2 linked regions of the Rudanella lutea DSM 19387 genome follow. Each later gene encodes a partner of the first gene's protein in a complex. Links are inferred from orthologs where the notes say so. Each region holds a gene or a part of one and is shown in the gene's direction. Other genes may lie near its edges.

What was found.
Region 2: rny (region 1) and pfkA share a complex: the UniProt entries of both Bacillus subtilis proteins name them as parts of the possible RNA degradosome complex. The link is inferred for Rudanella lutea DSM 19387 from one-to-one orthologs.

The regions. Positions count from the first base shown.
Region 1 is NZ_KB913013.1:5,561,812-5,572,884, reverse strand. Bases 4,572-7,427 are described here. They hold rny (ribonuclease Y), read left to right. Parts: upstream 4,572-5,122; coding sequence 5,123-6,733; downstream 6,734-7,427. Other genes in these bases: RUDLU_RS0122850 (DUF4230 domain-containing protein), read left to right, coding at 6,814-7,427; RUDLU_RS0122860 (cell division protein ZapA), read left to right, coding at 4,602-4,892. In the rest of the region: RUDLU_RS0122875 (hypothetical protein), read right to left, coding at 1-1,474; pheT (phenylalanine--tRNA ligase subunit beta), read left to right, coding at 1,641-4,130; RUDLU_RS0122865 (hypothetical protein), read left to right, coding at 4,191-4,529; more of RUDLU_RS0122850, read left to right, coding at 7,428-7,467; RUDLU_RS0122845 (M1 family aminopeptidase), read left to right, coding at 7,491-9,491; RUDLU_RS0122840 (DUF2267 domain-containing protein), read right to left, coding at 9,531-9,944; RUDLU_RS0122835 (alpha-amylase family protein), read right to left, coding at 10,068-11,073. UniProt on the Bacillus subtilis protein: Endoribonuclease that initiates mRNA decay. Initiates the decay of all SAM-dependent riboswitches, such as yitJ riboswitch. Involved in processing of the gapA operon mRNA, it cleaves between cggR and gapA.
Region 2 is NZ_KB913013.1:3,341,143-3,352,326, reverse strand. What follows is about bases 3,872-6,838. They hold pfkA (6-phosphofructokinase), read left to right. Parts: upstream 3,872-4,851; coding sequence 4,852-5,826; downstream 5,827-6,838. Other genes in these bases: RUDLU_RS0113715 (DUF4369 domain-containing protein), read left to right, coding at 6,807-6,838; RUDLU_RS0113720 (YdcF family protein), read right to left, coding at 5,908-6,696; RUDLU_RS0113730 (glycosyltransferase), read left to right, coding at 3,872-4,702. In the rest of the region: RUDLU_RS0113745 (oligosaccharide flippase family protein), read left to right, coding at 1-1,358; RUDLU_RS0113740 (FkbM family methyltransferase), read left to right, coding at 1,390-2,196; RUDLU_RS0113735 (glycosyltransferase family 4 protein), read left to right, coding at 2,270-3,535; more of RUDLU_RS0113730, read left to right, coding at 3,569-3,871; more of RUDLU_RS0113715, read left to right, coding at 6,839-8,282; RUDLU_RS0113710 (DUF58 domain-containing protein), read right to left, coding at 8,372-9,283; RUDLU_RS0113705 (septal ring lytic transglycosylase RlpA family protein), read right to left, coding at 9,474-9,914; RUDLU_RS0113700 (c-type cytochrome domain-containing protein), read right to left, coding at 10,100-11,184. UniProt on the Bacillus subtilis protein: Catalyzes the phosphorylation of D-fructose 6-phosphate to fructose 1,6-bisphosphate by ATP, the first committing step of glycolysis.

The DNA.
Region 1 (11,073 bases):
TCAGTACGGGGGCATCGTTGACAGCGCTTACCGTCACGGCAACACTTGCCGAATTCGAGCAGCCATTACCATCTGTACCCGTGACACTGTAGGTTTGGGTTGTTGTAGCCAGAAACTGAGCCGTACTGCCGGTAATCGAGTTGGCTGGCACATTGGGCGAGAACGTGTACAGGAAAGCCCCACCGGCTTGCAATGTTAGCGACTGGTCTTCGGCAATGGTTCCGCTGGGCGAAGCCACCAACGTAACATTGGGTCTAACTACCGTGACGTTGGTCGTAGCAGAAGTTGTTTCGCCCGGTCCATTTCCAACCGTCAGGGTTACGGTACGTACCCCGGTTACAGGCCCAACAAAGAGCGGCTGCAGGAAGGAATATGTACTCGAAACGCCAGTTGACGATGTTCCTCCACTTATACTCAACGTGTAATTGTAGGGGGTACTTACTGTAGCCACGGTTGCCGTGACCGTGGCTATCGAATTCGGACAAGCCACCCCATTGGTGGTCTGTAGGTTGGTTAAAGTAGGTATGGGTGCCGAGGTATAAATCGCTCCACCTGAACCTACGACCACAAATCGCCCTACGCCATAGGCAGCACCGTACAAGGTTGGGAGCGTCCCTGAACCAATACTCCGACTCATCCAGCCGCTTGTTGGGCTTGTACTGGTGTAAAGAAGGCCATTTGAACCAACAGCCACGTAAGTACCGGCGCCTTCAATTATGTCAAAAAATTGGGTGCCTACGCTTGGCGTAATCAGGGATGTGTTAAAATTGATCCCATCCGCAGAGGCTTGAACAAACCCTGCCCCCTGAATATTTAAATTCCCAACGAGTATATACGCCTGATTGAGGATCGAATTGGGGTAAACCAGCCCGCCATTCGTTTGGGTTTGTTGCCAGTTAATCGCATCAAGCGACTCGAACCGATACAGCAACGCCCCATCATCACCGTAAATCACATACCGACCGCCAACAAACCCGACTACATCCAGGAATATTCCCGCGTAAGGAAGAGCCTGCCGAGTCCATGCAGGCGACGACCGATACAAAAACCGCTGATTATCAATGGCAACGAATTGATTATTTCCAAACGTAATTTTAGTCAGTCGGGTGGTGGAGTTTGTACCACCAGGCAAGGTGACAGCAGCAAAGCCACTGCCCGAAGAAGATTCCATGATTACAGCCCCATTACTATTGCGACCTACGGCAACAAATCGGCCGTTCCCGTAGGCAACCGAGTACAAATCAATAGATTGATCCGCCAGTAGCGAAGCCGACCAGTTGATTCCATCTGTTGAGCGGGCCGTAACCCCCACGCCGACCGCGACAAACACGCCATCTCCGTACACGATATCACGGAAACTATTAAACGTCCCCGACGACCGGGCTATCCAGGTCTGTTGCCCCCATACCGGCACCAGCAGCGTACACCAAGTTAACAGAGAAAACAACCCAATTCGTACCGTAGAGTTATTCATAAATACTAAATTTATGTTACTGTCGAAGTATAATCAAAGACCAGTTTAATTGATAAATTATCCTGACAACTGGTTAGTTTTTTCTACTACCGACCGTTCGGGCAGCTGCTTTCTTCCCACTTTCGCCCCTTCTTCCTACTTTTGCATTTTGCCCCCAATAGAGCGCATGACTATATCGTATAAATGGTTGCAGCAGTTTATTGAACTGACTGAAGCCCCCGAACAGGTAGGCAAAATGCTGACCAGTACGGGTCTGGAAGTAGAAGGAATTGAACGAGTCGAAGCTGTCAAAGGTGGTTTGGAAGGCGTAGTGATTGGTGAAGTACTCACCTGCGAACGTCACCCCGACGCCGATAAACTGAGCCTCACCACGGTCGACGCAGGTACCGGTACTCCGCTCAACATTGTGTGTGGCGCACCCAATGTAGCGGCTGGTCAGCGGGTGGTGGTAGCCCTCGTAGGAGCTACGCTGTACCCTACTAACCCAAACGGCGGACCGGCCGAGCCCCTCACCATCAAGAAAGCTAAAATCAGAGGAGCTGCATCGGAAGGGATGATCTGTGCCGAAGACGAAATCGGTCTGGGTCATTCGCATGCCGGGATTATGGTGCTCGACACCGACGTCCCCAACGGTACGCCTGCTGCCGAGTACTTTAAGCTTCAGCCCGATTATCAGATCGAAATTGGCCTGACGCCCAACCGGATCGACGCGGCCTCGCACATGGGTGTGGCCCGCGACCTGCATGCCCTCACCGGGCGCCCCATCTCGTTGCCCCCGGTTGATGCATTCCGGGTAGATTCAACCGATTTCTCCCTCGATGTGCGGGTAGAAGCTACCGAGGCATGCCCCCGCTACGCTGGCCTGACAATCAGCGGCCTAACCGTACAGGAGTCACCCGACTGGCTGAAGCAGCGCCTGCTGAGCATTGGCCTGACGCCAATCAACAACGTGGTCGACGTGACCAACTTTGTTTGCCACGATTTGGGGCAACCGCTGCACGCTTTTGATGCAGATCAGATTGAAGGCGGCACCGTAGTGGTAAAAACCCTGCCCGAAGGCACTCCATTTGTCACCCTCGATGGCACCGAGCGCAAGCTAAAAGCCACCGACCTGATGATCTGCAACGGCAACCCCGATCCTGCTGCGGCAGGCATGTGTATTGCCGGAGTGTTTGGCGGGAAGAAATCAGGCGTGAGCGAGCAGACAACCCGCATTTTTCTCGAATCGGCCCATTTCAGTGCGGCATCGGTCCGGCAGACGGTGCAACACCATGACCTCCGCACCGATGCTTCGTTTCGGTTCGAGCGGGGTACCGACCCCAACCTGCCGGTGTACGCTCTCAAGCGGGCCGCCCTGCTCATACAAGAGGTGGCCGGCGGGCAAATCAGCTCCGATATCGTCGATATTTACCCGACGCCCGTAGCGCCGTTCCGAGTACCGGTTCGGTACCGCAACATCGACCGGTTGATCGGTATTCAGATCGACCGTGCCGAGATTACCCGAATTCTGAACGCCCTCGACATTCAGCTCGATGAGGTTGTGGCCGAACCCGACCCAAATGCCAGCTTTGTGGCTGTCGTGCCCCCGTACCGGGTCGATGTGACGCGCGAAGCCGACGTGATCGAAGAGATTTTACGGATCTACGGCGTCGATAACGTACCGCTTTCAGCTACCCTCCGGGCCGATTCGCTATCCGAGTTTCCAACTATCGACGTCAATCAGCTTCAGGGACGGATTAGTGAAATGCTGGCCGGCAATGGTTTTTACGAGATCATGTCGCTTTCCCTCACCCGCCCGGCTTATCACGATGCCATCCGGTCGGCACTGCCCGGTACCGACGTGACGTTGCTAAACCCGCTCAGCGACGAGCTGTCGGTGATGCGGCAAACGTTGCTGTTTTCGGCCCTCGAAGCCATGGTGTACAACCTGAACCGGCGGCAGAAAGACCTCAAGTTTTTTGAGTTCGGAAAGGTATACCACCAGAAAGAGACTACCAACCCACAAACGGGGACAGCAGGCCGTAAGTACGTGGAGACTATGCGGATGAGTCTGGCCATGGTGGGTAACCAACAGGCAGAAAGCTGGCAGCAGAAAGCGCAGCCGGTTACGTTTCATAACCTGGCAGCCGCTGTGCAGCGGGTACTGGGCAACCTGCGCGTGCGGTCGTTCGACAGTCAGCCAACTGACTCTCCCCTATTTCAATATGGGCTCACGTACAGCGTGAACAAGAAGCCCATCGTGAGCCTGGGTCTGGTGAATCCCAAACTGACCAAGCTCGTCGACCTGAAACAGCCGGTATTCTATGCCGACTTCGACTGGCAGGCCCTGATGAAAGGGTACAGCGGCAAAGCCAAGTACGAAGAGGTGCCCCGTTTCCCCGACGTTCGGCGCGACCTGTCGCTTGTGCTCGACAAAACCGTCACGTTTGACCAGATCAGCAAGCTGGCACATCAGACCGAGCGGAAACTGCTGCGGTCGGTTGGCGTATTCGATGTGTACGAGGGCGAGAACCTGGGTGCCGGCAAGAAATCGTACTCGGTTAGCTTCACGCTGCAAGATCCTACCCAAACGCTCAACGATACAGTCATCGACAAAACGATGCAACGGCTCATGGGCGCTTTTGAACGGGATCTGGGCGCCGTAATCCGGAAGTAAGTTGCCTTAAAGGAGCCGGGCATCAGCCCGGCTCCCATTACCGATCCACCCCGGAATCTCATGCATACTGAAGCGCAACTCAAACTTCTTTTCGACCGGTTGGAGCAAAAGATCACGTACCTACAGGATCATGCTAACCAACTGAGCGTACTTGTCGACCAGCTCGAACACGAAAAGAAAAGCCTTCAGAGCACGATTCAGGAACAACGGAACAGGATAAAAGAGTTAGAGAAAAAACCGGTAAGTGATAAACAAACCTTTACAAAATCAGCAAAAATTGGTAAGATTGTGAAGGATAATCTGGCCCCTACAGCCGATCACACCGAACTTAAACGAAAACTCGACGAGTACATTCGGGAAATTGAGCAACTAATTGCCCACTTGAGTACTTTGTCATAAACCAGAAAAGGCCCTGCCCGGCACACGCGCCTGCGCTCAGGAACGAAGCCGTAGACAACGCCTGTAAAAGCGATGGAAGACCGTTTATCTATCCGCATCAAAGTTGCCGACAGAGAACTTAGGTTGAAATCGCAACCTGAAGAAGAATACTTTGTCCGTCAGGCTGCTGCCATGATCGCAGAACGAATCGATTTCTACCGGGCAAATGGATGGCATGATAATCAGGAGATTCTGAGCATGATTGCAATTGATTGCATCGTGGCCCGCTTGAAGGGCGATGAACAGGTGCAGCGGATGCAACGCATGGTATTTGACAAAATTACTCAGTTAGACCAGTCTATTTCACTGAATCTAACCCCCTAATGTCTTTAATCTGATCAGCGAATCGGCTCTACCCTAAACCCCGTAGCCTATGCCTGCACAAAGCGGGCAAAATGTGTCTGACAGATTACCTCGTTGTTAGTGAGCAATATACTACCCGACCCGGCGTACAGTGCGCCCGGTTTTTCCGCTGGTCTGGCTCACTTTTTGTTCGGAAACGGCTGTATCGGACCCGGTTGATGTAATTTTTCAACCTTAACGATATAGATCGTATGGAGACTTCATTGTGGGTGACCCTACTAACCGATATAGTAGCCGTTGCCATTGGTGTGTTTGCCGGCTTTAAAATGGCGAGCCGGGAAAACAATAGAAAAGCGGCCGAAGCGCAGTCGCAGGCCGACATTATTCTGAAAAATGCCGAAATGCAGGCCGAGTCGATTAAGAAAGACCGGATTCTGGAAGCTAAGGAGAAGTACCTCAAACTAAAAACCGAGTTTGAAGAAGAGACAAACCGGAAACGGCAGATTCTGACGCAGAACGAAGGTAAACTGCGGCAACGCGAGCAGGAAATCAATCAGATGCAGCAAGCTGCCCGCCAAAAGGAAAGCGAGCTGAACAATCAGCGCAACTCGCTCGAACAGCAACGCAATAGCCTTGATCAGCAGCGGAATCACCTCAACCAACAGCTCGAAACCGCCAAGCGGAAGCAGGAAGAGGCCGAAAAAATGCTGAGCGAGCAGGTAGAGCAGCTGGAAAAAATTGCCAACCTGACCGCCGAACAGGCCCGTGAGCAACTCATCAGCACACTCAAGGCCGAAGCCGAGTCGCGCGCGTCGAGCTACATCAAAAACATTGTTGAAGAAGCAAAGCTGACGGCTACCAAAGAGGCCAAGAAAGTGGTGATCGAAACCATTCAGCGCACGGCGACCGAGCACGCTATCGAAAACTGTGTGTCGGTTTTCAATATCGAATCTGACGACATCAAAGGCAAAGTAATCGGGCGCGAAGGCCGTAACATCCGGGCCCTTGAAGCCGCAACGGGCGTCGAAATCATCGTTGACGATACCCCAGAAGCCATCATTATTTCGGGCTTCGATCCGGTTCGGCGCGAGATTGCCCGGTTATCGTTGCACCGGCTCGTGCAGGACGGTCGGATTCACCCGGCGCGTATCGAGGAAATTGTGGCCAAAACCCGCAAGAACATCGAAGATGAAATCATCGAAATCGGCGAGCGCACGGTTATCGACCTTGGTATTCACGGGCTGCATCCCGAGCTGATCAAGATGGTGGGTCGGATGCGTTTCCGCTCGTCGTACGGGCAAAACCTGCTGCAACACTCACGCGAGGTAGCCAAACTTTGTGCCACGATGGCTGCCGAGCTGGGTCTGAATGCCAAGCTGGCCAAGCGTGCCGGTCTGCTCCACGATATTGGTAAAGTATGGCCCGAAGAGGCCGAACTGCCCCACGCTATTCTGGGGATGGAGCTGGCCAAGAAATACAAGGAGAACGCCGAGGTCTGCAACGCCATTGGCGCGCACCACGACGAAATTGAGATGACCAGCATGCTCTCCCCGATTATTCAGGTATGCGACGCCATTTCGGGCTCGCGGCCGGGTGCCCGTCGTGAGATGATGGAGTCGTACATTAAACGTCTGAAAGAATTGGAAGAGCTGGCGCAGAACTTCCCCGGTGTGCAGAAATGCTACGCGATTCAGGCTGGCCGCGAACTGCGGGTAATGGTCGATGCGGAGCGCGTGAGCGACGAGCGAGCCGGTGCACTTTCGTTCGATATTTCGCAGAAAATTGAGAAAGAGATGCAGTACCCCGGTCAAATCAAGGTGACCGTTATTCGGGAGATGCGCTCTGTAGCCTACGCGAAGTAAGGCTATCCCGTTTAAATGGATAATGAATAATGGTCAACGACCCATGTTCATTATCCATTTTTCTATTATACATTGGTGTTATGGACTTTCTGAATACGCTTCTCCTTCTTTTGGTCGGCAGTGGGGCCGGGTACGCTATTGCCAACTCCATGCGCGCCAAAACCGATGTAGGCGATGCCCGCCGGGAATCAGTTGTGCTGCTCGAACGAATCGAGAAAGTATTCAAAGTGGTCATGGCCGAGGGATATTTCTCGGAGATCTACAATTATCAGGATCAGAAGAAAATCCTGTACGTGCTCAACGACCCCAAAAAAGCCATGATCATTGCCAAATCGAAGGTACTGGTCGGCTTTGATTTCCAGAAAGTCCGATTCTACCAGCCGGACCCCGAACAAAAGAAATTGATGATCGAATCGTTTCCAGACCCTGAAGTTCTGTCGATTGATACCGATTATAAGTTTTACGACATTCAATCGGGTTTTCTGAATCAGTTCAATAGCGACGACTACACCAAAATCCTCGACGACGCCAAGCAGGCCATGCAAAGCCGGGCTCTGCAAAGCGACTTGCCCCGTATTGCTACCAACCAGATTCAGTACATGATTTACCAACTGGCAGGGAGTATGGGTTGGGAACTGCAACTCTCGCCCGATGAGCAGTTTAAGATCGAAGCCATTCAAAAGCGGTACGATGATCTCGATGCCAGCCCGAAAACACTCGGGCCGGGCGAATGAGGTCCGTCGCGCGTTGTCGACCCATGAAGCAGCTATTTACACTTCTTTTCGTTTTAGGGTCGTGTCTCACCGGCCTCGCCCAACTTACCGATGGCGTTGATGCCTGCCAGGCTACCAAAGTGCGCTACTTTGGTAAATGGTTTGCCGATGCGCGAGCCCGGCAGGCTTCGGTGGCCGACTACCAATCAGGTGCAGCCTACCCCGGCGACCCCACCATCGACATCACCTACTACGGGTTAGCCTTGCGCTTAACCCACACGCCTGCGTACCTCAACGGAGCCGCTACCCTCTCGCTAAAGGCCGCAACGGCCAATGTGGGCCAATTTTTTCTGGATTTGAGCCCCCAACACCGCGTCGACTCGGTGAAATCGGGCGGACAAAAACTGGCCTTCACCCGCACCACCGACCGGGTCCAGATTTCACTGCCACAATCCTTATCGGTTGGCCAGCCCCTTACGCTTACCGTTTATTATCAGGGCAACCCAGCCAGCCTGAATGGCTTCGGAAGTTTTGCATTTGCCACCCACGGCCCAACCAATGCGCCCGTTATCTGGACGTTGAGTGAGCCTTACGGAGCCAAAGACTGGTTTCCGTGTAAAGATACTCCGGCCGACAAAGCCGACTCGTCGGCCGTTTCGATTACGGCAGCCCGCCAATTTGTGTCTGTCTCAAACGGGCGGCTCGTGAGCACGACTGACAACCCCGACAGCACCCGGACGTACCACTGGCGAAACAGCTACCCCATTGCCCAGTATCTGATTTCGCTGGCAATGACCAACTATGACCGGTATGACACGCCGTTTACGACCAACGGGCAAACCATGCCGGTAACCCACTACATTTACCCGGAAACGTTACCGTCGATCCGACCGAATCTGGACGTTACCCCTCGCATGTTAGCGCTTTTCACCGATCTGTTTGGGCCCTATCCTTTTTTGCGCGAAAAGTACGGACACGCCCAGTTTGGCTGGGGGGGCGGTATGGAACACCAAACCATTTCGTCGATGGGGGGCTGGACATCCAGTTTGATTGCGCACGAGCTGGCTCACCAGTGGTTTGGCGATAAAATTACCTGCCGCGACTGGCAAAATATCTGGCTCAATGAAGGATTCGCTTCCTATGCCGAAGCGTTGTACGCCCAGTCGGCCACGGGCCAGGCCGCTTACACGGCTACCATGAACACATTTATGGGCCGCGCCCGCAATACTACCGGTACCCTCTATGTCCAGAATATCGACAACGTAAACACCATTTTCGATAGCAACCGCAGCTACGCCAAAGGAGCCTCAGTACTGCATATGCTGCGCGGAGTGCTGGGCGATGCAGCTTTTTTTAAGGCTATCCGGGCCTATGCCGCTGATCCGACAGTAGCGTACGGTACAGCCGTGACGGAAGATCTACAACGTATTGTGGAAAGTTCTTCGGGCAGGAAACTAGACTATTTTTTCAAGCAATGGGTGTACGGCGAGGGGTTTCCGGCCTATACTGTTGCCTGGTCGAACAGCCCGCAAGCCAACAGCCCCGGGGTTCGGGTACGTATTCAGCAAGCACCCCGTTCGTCGAGCCCCGGCTCCTTCACTATGCCGGTTCAGCTACGGGTACAATCGTCGGCTGGCGACACCTTAGTAACTGTGTTCAACGATCAGGCCGATCAATTTTTCACCCTGCCCGCCAAAGGAACGCCCACGGGTGTGGTTTTCGACCCCTACAACTGGATACTGAAAACGGTCGCTTCCACCACATTGGTTACGGGTAATGAGCCATCTACCGAAAGCACACTGGTCGTATTTCCCAACCCTGCTTCCGACCAACTTTCCATCCGGTTTACAGCCCCCCAGGCCGGACGAGCTACCATCCAGTTATATTCAAGCCTGGGCCAATCGGTTTTGCAATTCACCAGTGTACCTGTACGGGCGGGCGAGCAAACCCTTTCGGTTCCTCTTGGGCATACTCCACCCGGCCGTTACGTACTAACACTCGAAACACCGACCGGCCGACAATCCACTGCGGTCTGGATTCGGTAGCGCTTCGGGCATCCTGGTGCATGTCTGTTCGCCAGCCGTTTAGCTCGTTTTTTCCTGAAGCCCCACCACGCCTTCAAACAAAGGTGCGTAGGTGTCGGGCAGAGTAAGCCTAAGCTTGTGAATCTCGCCCGCTGTTACCAGTTGTCCGAGCAGCTTCATGTACGTCAGTGTATAATGCTGCCCCTGTTCGTCGGGTACACCGGCGCGGTCGGCCACCCGCTCGTAGAACTCGGATAAGGAAAATCGTTGGCCCTGATCGCGGTCTTCGGGATGAATTTCTTTGATTACATCGGCCAAGGGCGCGGGCAACTGCGACGCCAGCTTATCAGCCGCATTCCCCGCCATATGGTCAGTGAGTGTGTGCAGAAAAGCCCGACTGATATTCATTACCTCATCCTGGGTTTGTACACCCAGTTGCTCTTTCGCCAGGTGCAAAAAATCATTATACTGCATAACGTCGATATAGTTAGTTGTTTTAGTACAACCCGCCCCTTACCGGTTGGTTCTAGCTTTTTACGCAAAACAAAACGCCAGCACCCCACAGGGCACTGGCGTTTGTACGAACACGAAACGAATTTAACGACCACCCGGTGCCACCAACATGCGCCGGTTATCAGCCGGGGAGGTTAATCCGAGCGGTTTACCAACTGCACCTGGCTTAGCCGGCTCAGAGGCCGCCGGGGTGGCGACGCGGGCCGCTCCCGATGGCATAATACACGAGGCCGAGATGGTAGTAGTGGCGGTCAGACTCACAATAATGAACGGAGCCTGCTCACCCGTCGACCAAACGACAACGTTGGGGCTTGGGCATCCACTGGCCGTGAGTTGAATCGTTTGACCAACGCAAGCTGTCGTTTGCGAAGCCGTGATCGACAGGCTGCTCACCGTAAATGGAGAGCTTGCCGGGCTATAAACCGACCCGTTGTAAATCACTTTGAGCCGATACCCGGCCGATGATACCAAGGCTGGCGGTACTGTAAATGTCAGGCTGGTAGCGGTGCTGCTGGTGGCCACAACGGTAATTGAGTTAGCGCCGAACACACCACTTCCATCCGAAACTTCGACCGTGAAGGCAGCTGGATTGACAAAACTGCACGCAGCCGGTGCGTACGTTACAACGAACGGAAGGCCTGGCCCCGTGCTGGTAGCAACCAGTGTGGGGGCCGCAGCAAACGAAATGGCGTTTACACTCACACTGCCCGCTCCCGTGGTGAAGCAGCCCGACGCATTATCGGTCACGGTATAACTATACACTTTACGGCCGCTATCTGTCAGGGTATTCAAGGTGCCAGGGATGGTCACAGATGCCGTATTATGCGCTGGTGCAGGTACATTAGCCGTCCATTGGGCTCTTCCATTACCCGTTGTTTCCACCCAATTATACGACAATCCGTCTACGCCACCGGTGGCAGTTACGCCCACCGTAAATGGTTGCTCGGCGCAAACGAATGCGGGCGCAACCGACGTAGCCGAGATGGCCGGCGTCAGGGTATTTTGCGTAACCGAAGTCGTTTGCAGACTTGTACACCCATTGGGGCCCGTAACCGTCACGGTGTACGTGCCAGGACTTGAGATCACCCGT
Region 2 (11,184 bases), 2.2 Mb from region 1 along the record:
TGTTGCTATCCTATTCGGTTGTGCTGGCGCAGTTTGCCAATCTTGGTCTCAACGGGGCCGGTGGCCGGTATTTCCCGTACTTCCGTGACCCGGAGCGGCACCACAACGGCTACCTCTTGCTAAGCGTGCTAACTACGTTTGTGGGCGTACTGCTCTGCTCGGCCCTGCTCACGGCCCTGCGCCCGTGGGTGGTTGAACGAAACATCGAAAAATCAGCCCTGTTTGTCGACTATTATTACTGGCTCATCCCGCTCACCCTGTTTACGGTCGCCTTCAATGTATTCGACAACTACGCCAAGCTGCTGTACGACACCGTTCCGGGCACGCTGTACCAGCACTTCATCAGCCGGTTGCTGGTGCTGGCTTCGATTGTAGCTTATGGTTTGGATTGGCTCACCTTCGGGCAATTTATGGTGTGCTGGATGGGGGCTTTTCTGGCACCAGCGGTGCTTATGGGCATCCGGGTGGCCCGAAAACACGGCCTCTATCTCCGGTTCAATTCGCTCACGGTACGTCCCGACCTACGCCGGTCTATTATGCGGTACGCAGGGCTATCGTTGCTGACCGCTTTGTCGTCCAACATTATTCTGACCATCGACAAGGTCATGATCAACGATGCCTCCGGGCTCGACGATACGGGTATCTACACCATTGCGTCGTACTTCGGTACCGTGATTGGCCTGCCTGCACTGGCTCTTTACAAAGTGGCGGGCACCATCATTGCCGATGCCTGGAAACGCAACGACCCTGCCCATATTGCCGACGTGTATGAGCGCAGTTGCCTTAACCAGCTCATTGCGGGATGTCTGGTGTTTGTCGGGATCGCGGCCAACCTGCCCAACGTGTTTCAGTGGCTCCCGGCAGGCTATGAAGCTGGCTATTACGTAGTGCTCTGGATCGGTCTGGGCAAACTCATTGATATGGCTACGGGCCTCAACGGCACCATTCTGGCCACCTCCCGCTATTATGCCTACGACTCGGCCTTTTTCATCGGGCTTATTTTTATCACCATTGGGGTCAATGCGTGGCTTATTCCGAAGTACGGTATCAACGGAGCCGCCATGGGTGCCGCTTTTGTAACAGCCTTGTTTAATTTTGTACGAACGGTGTTCGTCTGGGTGAAATTTGGTATGCAGCCATTCAGCTGGCGCAACGGGGCCGTTTTAGGGGTGGGCGCGCTGGTCTGGTGGCTGGCGGTACAGTACCCTTACGGCACAGGTACCGTCCGGGTACTGACCGACGTAGCACTGCGGTCGGCCCTGATTACGCTTGTGTTTGGTGGCCTGATACTCGTTCTGAAACTCTCACCCGACCTCAATCAGACCGTTGCCGGGCTGCGAAAACGAATGAACCGGTAACTCCACTAAGCGGGCACCCTAATCTTGCATCATGCGACTGCTTCGATTTTTATTTAAAGACCTTTTCCGGTCACTACAAACAGCCAGCGGGCGGCAATTTCTGTGGCTTATGCTCCGCTACGCCGACCGGCCACGTAATAAGCCGTTTCGGGCGCAGGTGGGGCCGTTTCGGTTTCGGGTGATCGACGGGCTGTCGTTTGCCTGGCAGTACAAGGAGATTTTCACCGACGAATTTTATCGGTTCAGCACCACAGAGTCTACCCCAGTGATTTACGACTGCGGAGCCAACATTGGTATGAGTCTGGCTTATTTTCGGCAGCACTACCCGGCCGCCCGCATGGTTGCGTTTGAGGCCGACCCTACTATCGGGCAGGTATTGGCCGACAATCTGACCGTCAACGGAATTCAGAATGTCGAACTTATCAACAAAGCCGTGTGGATAAACGATGCTGGTGTGGATTTCAGCTCGGCCGAAGCCGATGCCGGGTCTATTTACAGTACTGGTCAACGCCAACGGGTGCCCTCGGTGCGACTTCGGGAGTATTTACTCCGCGAACCCCGGATCGATATGCTCAAAATGGACATTGAAGGAGCCGAAGCCGATGTGCTGGCCGACTGCCGCGATGTGCTCAACAACGTTCGGAATATGTTTATCGAGTACCACTCGTACGTGGGCCACCCGCAGGCACTCGGCGGCATTTTACAGATGCTCGAAACGGCTGGCTTCCGGTACTACGTCGACACCAATCAGCACCGGGTTCGGCCATTTCTGAACCGGCGTTACAACGGCAACGACGTCATGGATTTGCAACTCAACGTATTTGCCTACCGTGAATAGCGCCCAGAAACAATCCTGGCCTCAGGTCCGACTGACTGCCGAATTAATCATAAATACATAACCGTTTGCTTTTTTGAAGGTCACTCTCCTCAGTACGTATCACCTCAATGGCGGGGCTGGCGTGGCCGCTACCCGCCTTCACCGGGCTTTACGAAAAGCGGGGGGCCAAAGCACCTTGCTCGTCGAGCGGGAGAGTACGCCCGAGCCCGGCGTGGTTGGTCTGGCCGAGAGTGCCCTGCAAAAGCAATGGGCCACCGCCCGGTTTGCCCTCGACCGGCTGTCGTTTGTGCCGTACGAGAAAAACAAGTCGGTACGGTTTCACTTTTCGCCCGCTACCATTGGGGCCAACCTGAGTGGGCACCCAGCAGTGAAGGAGGCCGATGTACTGCATCTGCACTGGACTAACTTTGGCTTTTTGTCGCTGACGGGCCTGCGGAAACTGGTTCGATCCGGCAAACCGGTTGTCTGGACCCTGCACGACATGTGGGCGTTTACGGGCGGGTGTCATTATGCGCGTGGCTGCACCCACTTCCGCCATGCGTGCGGGCAGTGCCCCTACCTGCGCCAACCCATCCCCCACGACCTCTCGAACCGCGTATTTGAGCAGAAATTGGACATTCTACGCGAGGCAAACCGGCTGCATATTGTTACGCCGAGCCGGTGGCTGGCGCAGGAAGCCCTCAGCAGCAAGCTTTTGGGCCGTTTTCCAATCACCACCATTCCGAACACCCTCGATCAGGGCGTCTTTCGGCCAATCGAAAAAGCGGAAGCTGGCCGCCAATTGGGCCTGCCCGACACCGGGCGGCCCCGATTGCTGTTTGGCAGTTTCAACACGACCGACCCACGCAAAGGCTTTCGGTATTTTGCCGATGCCCTGCACCGGCTGCATACCCATTGGCCGACGCTACAGCCCGAAATTCTGGTCTTTGGCAAAGGGGCCACCCATGATGCCAACGCCCTGCCCTACCCGATCCGGCAGTTGGGTGTCCTAACCAATGAGGCCGACATTGTAGCCGCTTACAACGCGGCCGACGCTCTGGTGGTACCCTCACTCGAAGACAACCTGCCCAATACCGTTGTGGAGTCGATGGCCTGCGGTACCCCGGTGGTGGGTTTCCGAACGGGAGGTATCCCCGAACTGATTGAGCACACCCAAACCGGCTACCTGAGCACCGTGGGTTCAGCCGCCGAACTGGCCGACGGGCTGGCTTTTGTCCTGAACCACCCGAACCCAACCACAATGCGGCAACAGGCCCGGCAGTTTGCCCAGCGCCAGTTAGCCGAGGACGTGGTGGCTCAGGCGCACCTTCGCTTGTACCAAACACTGCTTCACTCCTGAATCAGACTCCCTTCCAACAGCATTTGTTTTCGTATGCCGCTTACCATTATCAACCGCCATTACCCGCCCAACCCCGGCATTACCGGCGAATCGGCCTGGGACCTAGCCCGTTACCTGATCGACCAACACGGCATTGAGGTAGTGGTGGTGCATATCGACCGGACGTACGATGGCGGGGGAGCCATTCGGCAACCGGTGGGCGAAACCCATGCCGTACAAACCATCTATCAGGGTAAAAATGGGCTTCTCCGGTTGCTGGCGGGTTTTCTCGACGGTTTCTCTCTAATCCGCAAAGCCCTCCGGGTAGGCCGTGGACCACTCCTCGTAATGACCAGCCCGCCCATGTTACCTTTCTGGGCGTCGCTGCTGTTGCGCAAAACACCCTACTGGCTCTGGTCAATGGATTTGTTTCCGGAGGGTTTCGCGGCAGAGGGCAAAGTGAGCCCCACCAATGCCTTGTACCGCTGGGTGATCCGCCAAACTTACCGGCGCGCCCCACAACGGCTTATCGCATTGGGACCACGGCAGGCAGCTCATGTATTAGCTAAGTATGGTCAGACAATTCCAACCATTCAGCTGCCCTGCGGAGTTCTCATGCATCAGGAGCGCGACCCCGCGCCCCCGGCCTGGCGCACGCCCAACGACGGGCTTATTTACCTCGGCTACGCGGGCAACGTGGGACAGGCTCACTCGGCCGCTTTTTTGCAGAGTGTAATCCGGCACCTCGACCCTACCCGCTTCAGGCTGGTACTGGCTTTATACGGTACTAAAGCCGAGCAGGTTTGGGCCGTGGCCGACGGGCGCGAGGGCGTCATCCGGGTGCCCAACATTCCCCGGAGTCAGCTTCATTTTCTGGATGTGCAGTTGGTGAGTCTACTACCCGAGTGGACGCATATTGCCGTACCCTCCAAAGCCGTCAGTGCCATTGGATCGGGCTCCCCCATTTTGTTCTATGGCGACCCAGATAGCGATAGTTATGTACTTTTGCAGGAGGCCACGTTTCTGATTGATGCCCGGCAGGACATCGACCAGGGCGTAAAAGCCTTTCTGTCAGAAGTTACCGCAGATCAGCTCAGCGAGCGAAAACAGGCCGCCCAACAGGTAGCCCTTCGTTTACAGCAAATGGTGCGCGATGCATACGCTGCTATAGCCTCGCTGGCTGGCTGAAATGTGAAGAAGCAGTTATTTTTTGTCTCAAAACGGGGTGATATGTCTGCTTTTCGTGCTTTTTACAGAAGAATGCCCATAAATTTGGCGTTGAATCCGTAATGTTGTTGGCTGAATATTCCTTTTCTGTTAAAAAATTAGCTTGACCTATGAAACGAATCGCTGTATTTACCTCGGGTGGTGACGCTCCGGGTATGAACGCCTGTATCCGAGCGGTAGTTCGGGGGGCGGTGTACCACGGAGTCGAGGTGTTTGGTGTCCGCCGGGGGTACAACGGCATGATAAATGGCGATATATTTCAGATGACCTCCCACTCGGTAAGCAATATTGTGCAACGCGGGGGAACCATTCTGAAGTCGGCCCGGAGTAAGGAGTTTATGACGCCCGAAGGCCGCAAAAAAGCGTACGATCAGCTCCAGAAGTTTGGTATCGAAGGTCTGGTGGCCATTGGCGGAAACGGTACGTTTACCGGAGCCACTATCTTTTACGATGAATACGGAATCCCGACGGTAGGGGCTCCCGGAACCATCGACAACGACCTGTACGGTACCGATCATACCATCGGTTTCGATACGGCGGTTAATACGGCTCTCGAAGCCATCGACAAAATCCGCGACACGGCCGACTCGCACGACCGAATCTTTTTCATCGAGGTGATGGGGCGCGACTCGGGCTACATCGCTATTCAGTCGGGGATTGCGGGCGGGGCCGAAATGGTCATGGTACCCGAGGTATTGACCCCGATCCCGGAGGTTGTAGAGGTGCTCAAGCAGGGTTGGAGCCGGCAAAAATCGTCGTCGATTATTGTGGTTGCCGAAGGCGAAGAAGAAGGTAATGCCGTGGAGGTAGCCGAAAAAATCCGGAAGCAGGTCGAAACGGATATTGATATGCGTGTGACTACGCTCGGGCACATTCAACGGGGCGGAATCCCGACGGCTTACGACCGTATTCTGGCCAGCCGCCTGGGCCTTGGTGCGCTGGAAGGCCTCATGAACGGCCAGAAAAACGTAATGGCCGGGATTATCAACAACGAGCTGGTGTACACACCATTCCGTGATACCATCCGGCTACCGAAGCCCATCAGCGAAGACCTTCTCCGGATGGTTAAGATCCTGTCGGTATAAGAAGAGAACGTTCCGCAGAAAGAGGAATACAGACGAGCCGGTACATCCGCGCTCGCCCCTCTTTGCTGCGCGTACCGGTTTTTACAGGTACCCCGCAATCCGGTACATGACATAGCCAACCAGCTCACGGGAGAGCAATTGCATTTCGTAAAACGCTTTTTCGGCCGGGAGCAGGTACGCACCCCATGCACGCGACGGGCGTTCGGTCAGCTGCCCCGCCGACCAGGGCGTGACCCGCAAGCCCTGCTTCTGAAAACAACCCACCGCCCGGCGCATGTGCCAGGCCGAGGTAACCACCACACAGTCGGTTATGCGAAACTGCCCCCGTAGCAGCCGCGCCGAGTAGAAAGCATTTTCATACGTATTTCTCGATTGGTTCTCCAGCAGGATGTCGGCCTGAGGTACGCCCGCCCGTTGCAGAAACTGACTCACCATTTGGCCTTCGTCAACGGCCCCCGGCGTTGTAAACGGCAGCGTACCAATCCCCCCGCTGATAATGATTTTCTGTACCCGGCCGGTCTGATATAACCAGAGAACCTGCTGGGCGCGATCGGCCTCGTGCGAGAACACCGGCCGGAGTGGCTGGGGCTCGTACAGGGTATTAATCATGCCACCCGTGAGCAAAACCGCCACCCGCGGGGCCGAATCGGCGGGATTTGGCATTAATTTGGCTGGGGGAATCTCCCAGATACGGAGGCCTTCGTTGACCAGCTGACTATTGCCAAACAGCCAGAACAAAACGAGGGCCGCCAGGGCAAATTGGCGTTTCAGGCGCGGCTGGCGTATAAATACTGTGCCCAGCAGGGCCAGAAACACCCAGCCCGCTGGGGTAAGCAAATAGAACAGGGTTTTCGACAAAAAATAGAACATGAGTACCAGTTCCCGGGCCCTGAACGTTAACCCAGTAGTAAAATTTATCCGCTAAATTTGTAGTTAACCGACCCCGTCAGCGGGCCGACAAAATCGTAAGCGTTTTCTGTATGAAAAAACTGTTCTGCATGGCCTTGCTCGCCGTTCTGTCGGCAACCGCCCTGCTGGCTCAAACCACCAACAAACCGTACCGGATCAGCGGGCAGATCAAAGGTCTGCGCGACACTTCGGTTGTACTGGCCCATTGGTACCGTTCGGGCACACAATATATCCCGAAAGATACCGCCAAAATAAACGCTCAGGGGCAATTCGTTTTCGAAGGCGATAAGGCGCTGCCGCAGGGCTTATATCTGGTCTTGACGCCCAAACAGCGATACATGGAGTTTATCCTCGACGATCAGCAGACGTTCTCATTCGCGACCGATACCACCAATTTCATCCGGTCGATGAAGGTGACGGGCTCCCGCGAAAATGAGAAGTTTTACGAGTACCAACAGGCGTTGGCCACCTTGTACGAGGAAGTACAGGCCATTGAGGTGCAGAAAAAACTACGGAACGATGCCGTGTCGGCCGCTCTGTTTCAGAAGCAACAGAACGAGCTGGCCCAAAAAGCGAATCAGATTCGGCTCGATTTTGTGCAGAACAACAAAGGCCTGTTTGCCACCAAGCTGCTCGAAGCCTCGGCCGAACCGAATGTACCCGCGCCCCCTAAAGCCGCCAACGGCCGCCCCGACTCGCTCTGGACATTCAATTATTACAAAGCCCACTACTGGGACGGGTTCGACCTCGCTGACGACCGGTTTTTGCTCACCCCTGTTTACCAGCGTAAGCTCGAACGGTACATGAAAGAGCTGACGGTGCAGCAAACCGACTCGATCACGAAAGAGGCCGATTTCCTGATTCGGAAAACCAAGCCCGGCAGTGATATGCACCTGTACACCATTTACTGGATCACGAGCCAGTATGAGCGGCCCACCGTGCTGGGTACTGATGGGGTGTTTATTCACATGGCCGAGAAATACTACCTCTCGGGTGTGATGCCGATGTCAGACTCGACTGCCCTGGCCAACGTACGCGAAAAAGTAAACACGCTGAAGCCGCTGCTGATTGGCAAACCGTTTCCGACCCTGTCGGTGAGCGACACCCTCCGGCGCCCCATCAACTTTGCGTCCCTAAAGAGCGATTACCTGATTGTGTTTTTCTACGATCCCGAGTGCGGTCATTGTCGCACAGCGGCTCCTCTACTGAAAAAATACACCGACGCCAACAAAGGCAAAGGCATTGATGTACTGGCGGTACCCGTAAGCAACAGCCCCGAAAGCTGGAAAAAGTTTATCAACGAGTTTAAGCTCCAAAACTGGATTCACGGCTACGACTTCACGTTCCGCACCGACTTCCGGCACCGGTACGATGTGTTCACCACGCCACAGGTCTACGTGCTCGACAAAAGCCGCACGATTATCGGGCGGGGCATACCCGCTGAGCAGGCGGGCGACTTCCTTGATTTTTACAAGCGTCAGCTGGCCACCAAAGCCGCACCGGCTACTGTGAACAAACAAGCGAAGCCAGCCGCGAAAGGGAAATAGGTAATAGAGGAGAAAAGGAGAAGGGAGGAAAGGAGAAAGGGAACTATGCAACAGCCCCTTCTCCCTTTCCTCCCTTCTCCTTTTTCCCTTTATTTCATCTTCGTCCGTTTCACTAAGTACGAGCTCAGAATCTGATCAAATCCCCGGGCAATATCGGCCTCGATAAAGTCAATTTTGTACTGCCCGCAACGCAGCTTCAGTTCCTGAAAATACGCCCGCACGGCCTCTTGATACGAATCCCGAATCTGACCGGGTTGCAGCTTTACCCGCTCACCCGTTTCGAGGTCAATAAACTCGTAGGGGCGCTCATCAAAGGCAAAATCCTCTTCGGTTTTCTTGTCGGTCACGTGGAAAAGCAACACCTCGTGCAGGTTATGCCGCAAATGCTGAAGGGCCGAGAACAGCGCATCGGCCTTGTCGGCATTCTCAAACATATCACTGAAAATAACCACCAGCGAACGCTTGTTGATTTTCTCGGCAATCTGATGAATCACTTCGGCGGCCGATGTTTTCCGGGTGGTTTTGGGCTGCTGCATCAGGTCGCTCAGGTGCCCAAACAGCTTGTGCACGTGTGAGGGCGTCGATTTTACGGGCGTCTGTACATCAATTGCATCGGCAAAGGTGGTCAGGCTCACGGCGTCTTTCTGGCGTTGGAGCAGGTAGGCCAAACACCCGGCGGCCATCACGCTGAAGGTGAGTTTACCGAAGTTTTTTTCGGGGTAATACATCGACGACGACGTATCGATCAGTAAGTGGCAGCGCAGGTTGGTTTCTTCCTCGTACCGTTTTACAAACAGCTTTTCGGTTTTGCCAAACACTTTCCAGTCGATATGCCGGGTGGTTTCGCCGGTATTGTAGAGCCGGTGCTCGGCAAACTCAACCGAAAAGCCGTGAAAGGGCGATTTGTGCAACCCCGTGATGAAGCCTTCGACCATCTGGCGGGCCAAAAATTCGACGTTACCGTATTCCCGGATCTGGGCTAAGTTGAGTTGCTGCTTCATGATGGTAATATAACGCAAAAAACCGTTCGGCTCACGCACCCACCGGAATTGCACAAACGGTTTTGGGATGCCACAGGAGCCGAACGGTTCAGTAAATATGTGTAGCGGGAAGCTGATTCCCTTCCGGATCGCGCATCGAAAAAGCGAGCCACCGGAATACTACACGGCGGGCTTCCACCCACCTGACTGATTAGAAGCGGTTAACGGGTTCTGTAGTCGACAGAAGTTGCGCCGTTGGTTCCGCTGAAACCGGGCCGAGAGCAACCACACCATTGGTGCCTACAACCCGAAGCTTGACATTGGTTACCCCTCTTTGGATAAAACCAAGTGCTTTGGCGGCCGCGTGGGTCATATCCACGATGCGACCTTTCGAAAATGGACCCCGGTCATTGATCCGAACAATTACCGACCGGTTGTTAGCGAGATTGGTAATCTCGACCATGGTGTTGAATGGTAGCGTCCGGTGGGCGGCTGCGTAGACTTTCGAGTCTACCCGTTCTCCGCTTGACGTCTTACGTCCATTGAATTTTGAAGCGTAAAAAGAAGCCTTACCCTTCTGTATGAAGCCCGAATGGGCCTCTGTCGGTTTGATAGTGCTGAACAGCATCATCAGGGACATTATCACACTCATACAGCGTACGGTTTGGTGAACAAATAAGAGCGTGCTTTGTAGAACGTACTCTACACGTCTCTTCCCCAAAATGTGCAATTCCGACCTCACAAAGATACGCACAAACCGTATGCCAGCCAAGTTTTGGGCTCATTCAGAACCAATTGACCCCGTTTCGTGAGCCTGTGGCCCCGGATTCGTTTGGATTAATTGAGGAATACTTCGTCGACCAAAAGCAGGGCCTGATTGCCTTTATTGGGGTGCCAGGCCGGTATTTGTTTAAGCGGGCGGGCCACAATTTTCAGCCATGAGACCGACTGCGGGCCAAACGAGCACGTGACTGTTTGCAGGGTATGCGGCTCCTTGCCTCCCGGTTGCCGGGGCTTTACTGTGACAAGCCGCTTCAGTTCGTTCGGGCCCGCCCCACCCCATATTTCAACCTCTCCGGGCGGGAAAATACTCGTCTCCTCCTCAACCATAATCCGCAGGGCTACCGAGCTGATGGTGACCGGTTTGGCAAATCGCGATAGCAGGGCCATTTCGTTTTTGCGAAAGCCCATCCAGTTGTTAGCCCAGGCGGGGCTGTTGGCATTGAACGTACCCAGAATTCCGTCAAAAAAGCTTTGGGGGCCGTTGGCCTGATGCACCGGGTTGAACGGCAGCAACAGCCGCACGCTGTCGGGTTTGTACGTGCTGCGGTAATAGTCGAACGTAGCCGTGCTACTGCCGTACCAACCCGCCTTAAAGGCCCGCGCCTTGATCTGAGTTGGCTGCGAGATGGTGGTTTGAGCAGTCAGGACAGGCGAGCGTAGGCTGTCGGGCTCCGAGCCGTCGGTGGTGTACCGGATCTGTACCCCCCGAACCGGGTGCCGAATATCGACCCGCGTCGAGCCGGAGAAAATAGGCGACGCGTTTTTGAGCTGGGGCGGATTGAGCCGGATCGGCTCGGCAGCCGCGCCGTTGAAACCCGCCACAAACCGCACTTTTCCGTACGCTTTTTGCAACTGCGCGATCTGCTCCGGGGTTAGGCGGGTGTTCCAGAGGGCTACAGTCTGCAAATTTTTAAAGGCTTTGAGCGGACCAACGAGGTCTTCGTAGCGCACAGACGTACCTGCCAACGCCAGCGTTTTGAGCTGCTTTAGCGGGGTGAGCAACTCCAGCGTTTGGCCCGTAATGTCGGTAAAGTTCAGGTCGAGTTTTTGCAGGTTCTCAAACTGACTCACCTGTTTCAGATCGGCATCTTTGACAGGCAGTTTATTCAGGCTCAGCGAGACCACCTGCTCCCGGATCG